2 regions of the Peribacillus sp. NPDC097284 genome follow, and region 2 is predicted to be linked to the other one. Evidence: riboswitches for the same ligand, from Rfam matches in the RefSeq annotation. Region 2 holds a riboswitch; the other holds the start of a gene.
The links. A riboswitch is a leader RNA that binds a small molecule or an ion and turns the genes downstream of it on or off. The one in region 2 is predicted to bind thiamine pyrophosphate.
Positions count from the first base shown of each region.

Region 1 (6,839 bases), on a different contig from region 2:
TACAATGATTCGACCGTTCGCGTCAATCACTTGCATTTCAACGAAATTGGCAGGGACGTCGATTTTATCCTCAATGAAGCCAATTTGTTTTCCGACCAACAAAACGTCTTTCTTACCTATGTATTCCGGCGTATAAACCTCACCATTCTTTATCAGTGTCAGCATAGGGCCAAACTCCCTCCAAGTTTAAATATTCTAATAGGTTTCAAAACGATATACGCGGGTAAATATACACCATAACCCAATTACATGAATTCAAAAGAACTTAACTTAGTTTTTCTATCTTATAAGTATTACGGCACAAGCATTTAATTATATAAAAATTAAAGGAGTAAACAACCATGAACAAAGTAATTTCTGCTGATATTAAAACAAATACACGATTATCCATGCGTCAAATCATGAACTTATACCAAGTGACAAAAGAATTCAAAGGAAACATCTACTTTATCTGCAATCATAAAATGGTCGATGCCACAAAACTTTCAACATTTGTATCATTCGTTCTCATTCTACAAGAGTGTGTGGATATGAAAGTGATCCTAGAAGGACAAAATGTACATGCAATGCTGGAAAAGGTTCAGGCCATTTGTAAAGAAAATGATGAAAAAATAGGATTTCACTCCAACCAAACCGTTGGGATTTAATATACGAAAAAAAATTACATATAAATGAGGTGTATAGATATGAGAACCATTTTAATGATTATCGGGGCTATCGTCGTAATCGGTTTAGTTGTAAATTTCATCTTTTAATGAGGGAAAAAAAGCTGTCAATAATGACAGCTTTTTTTCATTTACTGGGAATATGGATATATCCCCAATCATCACCAAGGAAAATCCCATGTTTTCCACTTACCAAGCCCCTCCTTGATTTCATTCCCCTTATCAATCCAATATTGCTTCCTTTCCTCTTCTTCTTCCTTTTCCTGCTGTTCCGCTATCAATGGTCCGATGTCTTCTGCATGAAATGATTCAGCCGTTTCGTTCTGTAAGGCCTGAGCCATGATCTTTTGAAAGATGAGTGTACTTCCCTGGCTGCTGTTAGTGGTTAAATAATGTTCTTTATCCGTTTTATCGTAGCCAGCCCATACAGCTCCTACTAAAGAAGGGGTGTATCCCACGAACCATTGATCCTTCACACCTGATATTCCTTCGATCGGGACCTGTGTGGATCCTGTCTTTCCTGCGATTTCATAGCCAGAGACCGCGGCATTTTTAGCCGTTCCATAGTTAACTGTCCCAAGAAGCATCGCATTCATCTTATCGACGACATCCTTCGAAGCCACCTTTGTCTTCTTTTCCTTCCAGGCTGCTATTTCTTTCCCATCCGTGTCTTCTATTTTTATAATGGCATGCGCTTCGTTTCGCTTTCCTTCATTTGCAAACGCCGCATAAGCTCCTGCCATTTGGAGTGGGGACACCCCTTTATCCATCCCGCCTAAGGCTATCGATAGATTTCGGTCATTTTTTTTGTCATAAGGAATCCCAAACCGTTTGAGCGCATCCAGCCCCTTGTCGATTCCAATTTCATTCAGGAGCCAAACGGTTGGCACATTCAAGGAATTCATCACGGCTTCATACATTGGGACCTCCCCTTTATAAGTGCCGCTCAAATTCGATGGTTCATAATTCCCGAACTCCATCTTCTCGTCTTTTAAAGAGTCGGTCATTTCATATCCTTCTTCAATTGCCGGTGTATAAACAGCGAGCGGTTTAATCGACGAACCAGGAGATCTTTTCAGTTGCGTCGCCCGATTATATCCCATGAATTGATGCTCGCCCCTCCCCCCAACAAGTGCCTTAATGCCGCCTGTTTTAGGATGAAGAAGGACCGTCCCACTTTGCACCAATATGTCATTGCTTGTCCCAGAAGGGAAATTGGCATCCTGGCTATAGACTGATTCGGCAGCCTGCTGCATCGGTTGATCTAATGTGGTATATATTCTATAGCCCCTAGTGAGTAATTGCTGGAGCTCCAATCCATACATGGTGGAGGCTTCAGATAGGACATGGTCTATATAATAAGGATACTTCCCTTTTAAAGGATCTGTATCTTCACCTAACTGTAGTGATACTTCATCCTTTTTGGCAGAAGCCGCTTCCTCTTCGGTCAAATATCCGTGTTCGGTCATTCTAGACAGTACCAAATCCCGTCGTTTAACCGCCCCTTCTGGATTTTTGTACGGATCAAGCTTGGAAGGCAAGTTAATGACCCCAGCAAGCAAAGCCCCTTCGGCGACGGTTAACTCAGAAACATCTTTTGAAAAATATATGTTCGCTGCCTTTTTGAGTCCCCATGCTCCATGTCCAAAATAAACTTGATTCACATACATTTCTAAAATTTCATCCTTTGTATACGTACGTTCCAATTCTTGAGCGATGAAAAACTCTTCTATCTTTCTTTTCAAGGTCCGATCTGATTCAAGCATGGTGATTTTTACAAGTTGTTGGGTAAGTGTGCTCCCGCCTTCAACAACGCTTTTCGCCTTGACATTTTTCACCATCGCACGCATGATCGCTTGATAATCTATGCCATGATGTTCATAAAAACGGTGATCCTCAATGGATACGACCGCTTGAATGAGATGTTCCGGGATCTCCTCTATCGCGACGCCTTCCGATTTATTAGCCGTGACGGTACTGGCTAAGTTCCCATCCTCGTCATAAATCTTGGTCGGTTGCTGAAGTTGATCCTGGAGATTGCTTATATCCACAGTTTGTTTAAAATATATGAACAAACCGGCTCCCACTACGACAATGATTGATATAATTATAAGACCTATTTTCAATAACGCTCTCATTTGTACCCCCATTTTCCCAGATGCGACATGCTCCATTAAAAATATTTTGCCCTTTTTATGAAAGAAAACTCTTGCAATGGCTAAAAGGGAAAACAAATTCCACAACATTTTTCCCATTATCCTTTTCCATACAAAGTGCCTACAATATTTCTCCCTTTCATGCCTAGTCTTTTCTTTTTCCATACCCTTTACCCACATTTATAAATCAATATACACCTGAAAAAGGCATGAAACCAATAAAAACGGGTATATAACCTATAATGACAAATTATGGGGAGAGATGATCTTAGATGAAACAATTAAAACGTATCGTCGCCGCTTATGATGGAAATGAAGAGAGCAACCGCGCCGTGGAATATGGAGCTTCATTAAAAAAGGCCTTTCCGGAAGCTGAATTGACCATTGTTCAAGTTCTGAATCCAAAAGGTGAAAGCCGTATCCTCGAGAGTGCATCCGCTCCTGGGTTCGTACCGGCAGCAGGATTTTATGTCGACCCTTCACAAACGCATCCCGTAACAGAAGTAGAACAACAAAGTCAAATGCACATGAACGATACTCCCACCGTTCATGAAAACAATGTGAGGATGGCTGAAAGCAATATGATGAGGTTGCTCAGTGAATGCCAGGTTAATGGAAATATCGAGATTTTAGAGGGAAATGCCACGGATAGCATATGTGACTATGCAAAGCGGACGAACGCCGATTTAATCATCGTCGGCAACAGTGCAAAAAGCGGCCTGGAAAAGTTCTTCCTCGGAAGCACCAGCAGTTCCATAGCCAAGCAGGCACCATGCTCGGTATTTATTGCAAAATAATGGAGAAAAGGACCGGCTCATAATCGAGCCGGCCCTTTTAAAAGGTCTGTCTTTAGATGGCTTTCTTCAACAAGACATTCGAAGCAGCCGAATAGAGCACCATTACCACGATTGCTGATAAAATAAAACTAAACAGCATATATGTCCCATTGTAAATCAAGGAATAGAGGACGACTGGTTGCCCGTCTGGCGCATATTCCCCAAAGAAAACGATACCTGCTGTAAAATGGCAAAGAAACCTCAGGAAGCTCCCCACAAACATGCCACAAACCGCATATATATCCCCTCTTAACCGTTTTCCCCCTTTACGGTTATTCACAAATTTATTCATGAACAACCCGGATAATCCCACGGCGGTAAAAGCAAGGAAATATTCGATAAATCCTTGAAGCGGCGTTGCCAGAAATGCCAAACCAGTGGCAATCTGCAAAAGCCCCAATAGTAAACCGGTGGCCATTCCGCCCTTGATTCCCCAACGATAGGCCATTAAGAATATCGGTACCATGGCAATGGAAATCGATCCCCCCTGTGGCCATATCCTTGCAAAGACAAAACCGGAGACTATATCCAGCAGTAATGCCAATGCAGAAAAAATCGCGACCTCTGTCATGAATAATGTTTTATGTTTCATCATCTCTCACCCTTCTCCACGTGCAAAAGTGCCCATGAGTCCCGTGTCGCTTTTTCGGCATGCAAAAAAGCAACACCAGGGCGGTAATGGATGCCCAGTATTGCTATCCAAAACCACATCCCTACGCTAGTACTAACTAACAGGTTCATAGGGTCTGAACTCAACCGTTCACTCTCAGCCATCTTGGCTCCCCTTGTGGAAGTATTTAATTTTTGTTCCTCGGTTAGAATATACTACTAGTTTCTCTAATTGACAAGTAAATAACACGATTATATCCACGAGCGTTTTTCCCTATTACTGGTTATATTTTTTCATCCAGCCAACTTCTTTACATGGCCTCAATACACATGCCATATGCCAAGTTAGATGGATAAAGACGACAATTTTTCTATAGACTCACTAGGGTTCAATTTGATATCTTTATAAAGGTTATTTTGCACGAGGGGGAAAAGACATGGATAAACATTCAATTTCTGCTGAAAAGGGCGCCTATATCAGTATAGCCGCATACATATTCTTGTCGGCCCTCAAATTAACGTTTGGTTACTTTGGAGACTCGAAAGGACTTTGGGCAGATGGTTTAAACAACACGACCGATATCATTGCCTCTGTCGCTGTATTAATAGGCTTAAAAATATCAAGGCGACCACCTGATAATAATCATTCATACGGTCATCTGAGAGCTGAAACCGTAGCGTCTCTGGTTGCCGCCTTCATTATGATCACCGTCGGATTACAGGTCATATACAGCGCCATCGAATCATTCTTTTCGCAGGATGCGACAGTTGTACCGAATATGTTCACAGCTTATGTCGCTTTATTCTCCGCCATCTTCATGTACGGGGTTTATCGTTACAACTTGGCTTTAAGCAAAAAAATAAACAGCGCCTCCATCCATGCTGTCGCACAGGACAACCGTTCTGATGCTCTTGTCAGTATCGGTGCTTTCGTAGGTATTATCGGTACCACAATCGGCATAGACTGGTTGGATGCGGTTGCGGCTTTAGTGGTAGGTCTGATGATCTGCAAAACGGCTTGGGATATTTTCCACGACGCTTCACTTTCCTTGACCGACGGTTTCGATGAACAGCATCTCCAACAAATAGGTCAAACCATCCTGTTGACGGATGGGGTGAAAGACATGAGTGAAATTAAAGCTCGGATGCATGGGAATGAAATTCTGGTTGAAACAACCGTGCATGTCAATCCGCTCTTGACCGTCATCCAAAGTCATGACATTACAGTGAAGGTTGAAGAAAACTTATTAAAGGAACATGACATCAAACATGTCATTGTCCATATCGAACCCTATACATTTCAAAAAAAAGGTACCCGTCAATAATGAACGGTGCCTTTTTTATATGTGTAAACCCCCTATTAATACAATGTTTACCTAATATAAACAAAGCCTTTCCCCTTTTACCGATCATTTACCGCATGAATGAGTATTTAAAGAACGCTTTCAATCTGTTATTATTAAAACCATATATTACATTTTGGAATTATATTCTAATTCATTCATAATTAAGTAAGATAAATTCATTTTCCTACACATGGAGGGCAAAATGGTATTGAATCGAGAAATGACTCTTCACTTCCTATCTTCTCATAAAACTACTATCCTTACCGAATGGAAAGAGCGATTAAAGCATTTGTCAGATGGCTATATAGAATATTTTGAAGAAGAAATAGAAAAAATTCTAAATTCACTGATGAAACAACTGAAAAATACAGATACTAACATAGATGATATGCTGAAGGATTTAGGGGAAAAGATTTCAGCCGGCCGGGTTAAACAGCATTTGAATATGGATATGTTCTTTTCCATAACCTCTACCGGAAGATCGATCATCATTGATCAATTTCTCTCTTACGAAGCCATCAAAGGAGAACTATCTGCGGTTATCCACCAAATAAATGCGTACTTCGATAAACTCATTTATTTCGCTTTATCCAGTTATACCGATTTAAAGACGAAGCAGGTTGCGGAGCAATATCAGCTGATCAATCCAAATCATAAAGACCGTTTGACCCTTTTAGGCCAGATGACATCAAGTTTTGTCCATGAGTTCCGGAATCCCCTTACTTCCATCATGGGTTTCATTCAATTATTACAAGCCGAACAGCCAGAGATTAAGTATCTGGACATCATTTCAAAGGAATTGGATCAGCTTAATTATCGGATTACACAATTTCTTAACCTTTCAAAGAGGGAAACGGATACTACACAAATTGAAATATTTCCAATCGCCCCCCTGGTAGATGAAGTGATTGAATTCCTATACCCTAGCATCTTGGAAGTAAATGCTTCCGTCTCCTGTAATATTGAGGGCGAAGCCCAGTTGGCCGGCTCCAAGGAGGAATTCAGGCAAGTGTTACTCAATATCATATTGAATGCCCTGGATGTAGTTACGGAAACGCCAAATCCATCCATAGACATTTCCGGTTCGGTAGCATCAGGTTTCCTAACCTTGAATATTTCTAATAACGGTCCAAAGATACCTTCCGAGGTGCTTCCTAGCATCTTTGAACCCTTCATCACAACGAAAAAAAGGGGCACAGGGTTGGGACTATTCGTTTGCAAGGAAAT
Region 1 is NZ_JBIWCZ010000007.1:99,878-106,716, forward strand. It holds gene iadA (beta-aspartyl-peptidase) at 1-165, opposite strand, end outside; gene ACIQXU_RS14280 (hypothetical protein) at 342-647, shown strand; gene ACIQXU_RS14285 (transglycosylase domain-containing protein) at 827-2,803, opposite strand; gene ACIQXU_RS14290 (universal stress protein) at 3,094-3,618, shown strand; gene thiT (energy-coupled thiamine transporter ThiT) at 3,671-4,252, opposite strand; TPP riboswitch at 4,351-4,453, opposite strand; gene ACIQXU_RS14300 (cation diffusion facilitator family transporter) at 4,704-5,591, shown strand; gene ACIQXU_RS14305 (histidine kinase N-terminal domain-containing protein) at 5,815-6,839, shown strand, end outside.
Region 1: linked by a shared signal. The riboswitch ahead of thiT (energy-coupled thiamine transporter ThiT) and the one ahead of tenA (thiaminase II) in region 2 are both predicted to bind thiamine pyrophosphate.

Region 2 (6,839 bases):
AGCCTAACATTTGAATAACTTAATTAAAATTAAATTGCATGATGCACCTGTACTGGTGATTGGAATGCCATAATAAATGGATTGGAGCTTAATGATGAAGGAGTTTACAGAATTCAGGGAAGCAGTATTTGAGGATTTGCCTAAAATTATTGAAATTTACAATTCTACAGTACCTTCGAGGATGGTTACTGCGGATACAGAACCAGTTACAGTAGAATCACGGCTCAAATGGTTTGAAGAACATCATATTCTCAAACGGCCATTATATATGATCATACATGATGGAAAAACAGCTGGATGGATGAGTTTTCAATCTTTTTATGGTAGACCCGCATATGATTTTACCGCTGAAATTAGCATCTATATAGATGAGGAGTTCCGTGGGAAAGGAATTGGACAACTTTCAATCCAAAAGGCTATAGAGGTGAGTCCGAAGATAGGGATTAAGACACTTCTTGGATTTATTTTCGCACACAATGCACCAAGTATTAAGCTTTTTTCAAAATTTGGTTTTGAAAAATGGGCGCATTTACCGAAAATAGCAGAACTCGATGGAGTGGAACGCGATTTGGTCATTCTTGGTAAACGTGTCACTACATGACTTCCATTGCAACAGGCGATTGCCTGGATTTGAATGGTCTGGTGGGATGTACTGATTATTCGCGACAAACTCCCAGGAATTTTATATGTGTGACCGCATTCAATAAAGAATCCAACTCTTGACTTGCTTGAATGGTCATCCTGCTTGTCAAACCATAATTTTTTGCTAACATGATCATTTCTTTTCGTTTTTCTTCAATTTTTTCAACTGTTGTTATGTGAGGAGGCTGCAATATAACCACTTCCTATTTTTCAATTATTTTACATATTTATCATAACCAAAGCACTAGGCGAAATCAATCATTTTACATGTTTTAAATATGTTATTTCACTAGTGAAATGTGACAAAATACCCATTATATTTTTCTGTTTTGTACTTTTTATGTCAGTTCAAAGAGAAAAAGCATTTGCCTTTACACAGCAAATGCTTTTTCTCTTTGATTGTTCACTATAGGTTAACTAAGTCATGCACTCTGGAGGTGACTCATTACCTGATTTATCTATAACAATCTTATATTCATCTTCAAGAGCTTTTAATGGAGCATCATAGAGATGCTTTTCATCAGAGGTTTTGTATACACCATTTGATAATAGTTCTTCTATCAACAATGCTCTCCTCTGTTCTTTTTTCTCGAAAAACTCTGCCATATGAATGGCCCCTTTCCTTTTATTCATATTTTCCACATATAATGCCCCTAATCTTATAGGCTTTGCTAAAGCCAAAATATATATACCTGTTGTAGGGATTCTTAAACCCTATTTGACAAAAATAAAAACCCCTTCTAATCCAAGAAGAGGTCGACAGAGGTCCGTTCGTCTCTTCTTATCTTCCAAGCGATTGCTTGTTGGAAGAAGCACAGTTCCCCGATGGGTCTGTTGCCGAGGTTTCATAGGGCCAAGTCCCTCCACCTCTCTGGATAAGAATACAGAATATAAATGATTTTGACATGATTTTATCCCACTTGCAAGGATAAGTCAATTGCATTCAAATAATTTTTAATTTTTATATTATTTTTCCGTGTGCCCTTTTAGCACAAGGTAAGACCATATCCCTATTTTGCTAATAACAATATTTCCCTCCAATTGACCGTGGGTTAGGGATGCTCCATTTGCCAATGGGGATTTTATCCTACTACCCCTTTCACGCCACAAAATACTCATAAAATTCTATTGAATTCAAAGGTTGCAATTTCCTTTTTATCTGATATGATGACAATAATCACATACGAAATACCACTAGGGGAGTCTTCTATAAGACTGAGATGGAATGATGTTCCGGACCCTTTGAACCTGATCCGGGTGATGCCGGCGGAGGAAAGTGGATGATATCGTCGTCGTATATTTGACTTCATCCATCTGGCCCGTTCCGTTTTCAGGAACGGGTTTTTCGTTTAATTGAATAATAAACTGCTAGGGGAGCCATTAATAGGCTGAGAATCAAACCCTTTGTACCTGATCTGGTCATACCAGCGGAGGAAAGCAGGTTGAAAAAGGGATTCGTACATTCCTAGAACAGCCGCTTTCTATATGAAAGCGGCTGTTCTTCATTTTTGGACACTCCCCTCCTTTGTATGTGAATGAATTATAAGGGGGAAAAATCATGACGAAAACCCAAATGAAAACTTTCAGTGCTAGACTTCACGAACGTTCAAAAGAAATTTGGAAAAAGAATCATACTCATCCTTTCGTTCAAGCAATTGGAGACGGGACACTATCAGAAAAAAAATTCGCCTATTACTTAAAGCAGGACTATATCTATCTTATCGATTATGCCAAGCTTTTTGCCTTAGGGAGCATCAAGGCCACTAACCTTGAGATCATGACCAAATTTGCTGGTATTTTAAATGAGACTCTACAGGTAGAAATGGATTTGCATAGGAGCTACTGCAAGGAATTCGGAATTAGTTCTGAGGAATTGGAAAATACCGAACCAACCCCTACTACCCTTGCCTATACAGGTTATATGCTTAATGCCGCCCAACATGGAACTCTAGCCGATCTTATTGCCTGCTTACTTCCTTGTGCCTGGGATTACTATGAAATTGGCTCGATATTAAAAGAACAAAATGGTACAGCACTAGAAACAAATCGTTATATCGCTTGGATTCAATCGTATGCATCCCCCGAATTCGCAGATGCGCACAAATGGTTGGCCAAGCTGTTAGACGAACTGACGGAAGATATGCCTGAAAGGGAATTGAAAAGATTAGAGAAACACTTTTTAATGACCTCCCGATATGAATATTTATTTTGGGACATGGTTCACAACGAACAGGATTGGCCTCTTTGAATGCTAGATACTGGTAACTCGTTACGGAAAATGACGTTGACTAGCTTGTTCACGGCCATCACTACCCTGACTAGCTCATTCGTTTACATCCCTGTTGGTTTTGCGAAGGTGTTTCCTATTCAACATGTAACCAACGTCATGACAGCCGTTATGTTGGGGCCGCTTTTTGCTGTGACCCAGGCCTTTTTAGTATCCCTTATCAGGAACATGACAGGTACAGGTTCCATTTTTGCATTTCCGGGCAGCATGGTTGGTGCCCTGCTGGCGGCCTTCCTCTACCAAAAAACAAGAAGGATGGGACACGCCTGCTTGGGAGAAATAGTGGGGACAGGCATTCTCGGATCCATCGCCTGTTATCCGATCGCGCTTTTATTATTGGGAAAAAAAGCGGCACTTTTTGGTTTTCTGCCAGCTTTTCTTCTTAGTTCTTTAACGGGCGCAATTATAGGCTTTCTTTTATTGAAAGTTCTCTTAAAAAATCATTATATGAAGGGGTTTTTTTATGAAAAGGGCACTAACGATCGCCGGATCTGACTCTGGGGGCGGAGCCGGCATCCAAGCTGATTTAAAAACATTTTCGGCCCATCGGGTTTATGGCATGTCTGTTATCACCGCCGTTACGGCACAGAATACCTTGGAAGTTCGATCTGTACAGCCCATCGATCTCCCTGTGATCACCGATCAAATTGCGGCCGTATTTGAAGACATTCGTGTCGACGCAGTAAAAATAGGGATGCTTGGATCAAAGGAGACGGTCGAAACCGTCGCCCATTCGCTAAAATTATTTAAACCGGCTATCGTCGTCCTTGATCCTGTCATGATTTCCAAAAGTGGACACCATCTGTTAGATGAGAGGGCCGTTTCGTCGTTAAAAACTGATTTACTTCCACTTGCTACACTTGTCACGCCCAATATACCTGAAGCAGAGGTCATTACCGGATTCCCGATCCGGACGAAGCAGGACTTTTATAAGGCATGTACCGCTATTCTGGAACTGGGTCCGAAGGCTGTTTTACTGAAAGGAGGACATGCAGCAGGAAATCCAAATGACCTCTTTTATGATGGCAAGGAGTTCTCTTGGATCAAGGGTGAACGCATTCATACGAAAAATACGCATGGAACTGGCTGTACCCTTTCCTCTGCCATTGCATCTAATCTTGCTAATGGACTTCCTTTAGCGACGTCCATTGAACAAGCGAAAATCTATATTTCTGAAGCGATACGAAATAGCTTAGAACTCGGTAAGGGACACGGACCCGTTCACCATTTCCATCAATTTTATAAAAAGGAACGGAGTGATTTCACATGAATACATCCGTTGCAGACTTATTTGGCAGAGTGAGAAAAAAACAACCACTCGTCCACCAAATCACCAACTTTGTTACTGCAAATGATTGTGCCAACGCTACCCTGGCAATTGGTGGTTCTCCCGTTATGACTTCCAATCCAAAAGAAGTGGCGGACATGGTCAAACTGGCACAAGCACTGGTGATTAACTTAGGTACACTGGATGATGTTTCCTTGGAGGCGATGGCGATTGCCGGGAAAACAGCGAACGATTGCCATATACCCGTAATTTTAGATCCTGTGGGCGTCGGTTCCACCCCTTACCGAACAGAGAAAGCGATGGAACTGCTCGATTCAATGACTGTCCAGATTATTCGCGGCAATGCAAGTGAAGTCCATCGGCTAATGGGAGGCGATATCGTAACGCGAGGGGTCGATTCAGGACCGCTTTCCATGAGTAATGCAGAACTATCCCTACGTGCTGCTAGAAAACTGAAGAGTGTTGTCGTCGTGAGTGGAGCCAAGGATGCCGTTAGTGACTCTTCACGTACGTCCATCATCGATAATGGAAACCCTCTTTTAACAAAGGTGACCGGCACCGGCTGTATGTCGACGGCCTTGATTGGGGTCTTCTGCGGAATTACGGAGGATTACTATTCAGCTGCTATCGCAGGAATTTCAACCATGAGCATCTCTGGTGAGCTTGCTGCCAGAACCCTTGAAAAAAATGATGGCACAGGGACATACCGGACACGGATTATTGATGCCATCTCAGGAATGAATGATTCCATATGGAAATACGAGGTGAAAATGCATGAAGAAAGTGCCATTTGATTTGAGCCTTTATTTAGTCACGGAAGAATCATTAGCCGTCGAGGACATGACCACTATCATCACCGAGGCGGTATCAGGCGGAGTTACGGCCGTCCAACTTAGAGAAAAGCAGGCATCTTCCCTTACTTTTTATCAAAAAGCTTCTCTATTAAAAGGGGTCCTTGATGAACTTTCGATTCCGTTAATCATTAATGACCGCGTGGATATTGCGCTTGCTGTAGGAGCGGATGGAATTCATGTTGGGCAGGATGACCTTCCTCTTCCCATCATCAAGACCCTTGTTCCTGACAATATGATCATTGGAGTATCCGTCTCTACCTTGGAGGAGGCCCTTGAAGCTGAAAACAATGGCGCTGACTATATTGGTGTTGGCTCTGTATTCCCGACAAAAACGAAACAAGACGCAACTGCTTTGAAAAAAGGGGAACTGGAGAGAATTTGTCACAGTACCTCGATTCCTGCCGTTGCGATCGGTGGGATTACAGCGGATAATATCAAAAGGCTTTCTAAAAGTGGAATTGCCGGTGCTGCGGTCGTCTCTGCCATTACACAGGCAAAAAATCCAATGGACGCGGCTACACTCCTTTCATACACTATAAAAAGATTCACTAATTAATAGAAGGAGGATGCTCATTTCGAGTCATCCTCCTTCCTTTATGAAAGAATGGTATTCTTAGTTTCTTTTCCAAATGCCACAGCAACAGCACCAATTAAAATTGCGATGGTGAAAATCGTGAAGATGGTCGATATCGGTGTATCTCCAGCAACTAGATACCCGACAAGCAACGGCCCCAAAATGCCCCCGACGCGTCCGACTCCAGCTGCTAACCCCGTCCCGGTTCCACGAATGACGGTTGGATACTGTTCAGGTGTATACGCATAAAGCGCCCCCCATGCACCTAAGTTGAAAAACGATAGGAACATGCCGGATACGATCAAGAGTGATAAGCCTTCAGCGGAGCCAAAGAAAAATGCACTACCTGCCGTTCCTATTAAATATGTAATCAATACGAACTTACGCCCCATCTTCTCTATCAACCACGCAGCAGAGAAATAACCAGGCAATTGGGCTAACGTCATGATCAATACATATTCAAAACTCTGAATCATGCTGAAGCCCTTCATGACCATGACACTTGGTAACCATAAAAACATGCCGTAATAGGAAAAGACCACACAAAACCAAAGAATCCATAAAACAAGTGTCTGACGTGCGTGCCCTTTTTGCCAGACCATTTTCATGTTGTTCAGCACAGACGGTCTCTGTTTCTTTTCAAGCTCCGTATATTTAGGAGAATCGGGTAATTTCAAACGTAGATATAGAGCATATAATGCCGGAACCGCACTTAATAACAAAGCCACACGCCATCCGTATACAGGAATGATGAAATAAGAGATGAGCGCCGCCAACAACCAGCCGACCGCCCAGAAACTTTCAAGGAGTACCACAACACGTCCCCTTTTACTTGCCTCGACGCTTTCAGAAACGAGTGTTGAAGCAACGGGTAGCTCTCCCCCGAGCCCCATCCCTATCAAGAAACGCAAAATCAGGAATAAACTAAGCGTACTGACGGCTGCAGACAGACCGCTCGCAATTGAAAATAATAATAAGGTTATGATAAAGACATTCTTTCTGCCAACCCGGTCTGCCATCGCTCCAAAGAGAATCGCCCCTACTGCCATCCCGATAGAATTGATACTTCCGATCCAACCGACCTGTTGGCTCGTTAAATTCCAATCCTGTTTCAATGCAACGATGATAAAAGAAAGCATCCCCACATCCAGTGCATCAAACATCCATCCAAAACCAGCGACACCCAGCAGTTTA
Region 2 is NZ_JBIWCZ010000002.1:101,283-108,121, reverse strand. It holds gene ACIQXU_RS06270 (GNAT family N-acetyltransferase) at 92-601, shown strand; gene ACIQXU_RS06265 (Spo0E family sporulation regulatory protein-aspartic acid phosphatase) at 657-842, opposite strand; gene ACIQXU_RS06260 (Fur-regulated basic protein FbpA) at 1,060-1,323, opposite strand; SAM riboswitch class I at 1,421-1,524, opposite strand; TPP riboswitch at 1,829-1,934, shown strand; TPP riboswitch at 2,003-2,095, shown strand; gene tenA (thiaminase II) at 2,201-2,890, shown strand; gene thiW (energy coupling factor transporter S component ThiW) at 2,891-3,424, shown strand; gene thiD (bifunctional hydroxymethylpyrimidine kinase/phosphomethylpyrimidine kinase) at 3,393-4,199, shown strand; gene thiM (hydroxyethylthiazole kinase) at 4,196-5,011, shown strand; gene thiE (thiamine phosphate synthase) at 4,992-5,627, shown strand; gene ACIQXU_RS06230 (MFS transporter) at 5,666-6,839, opposite strand, start outside.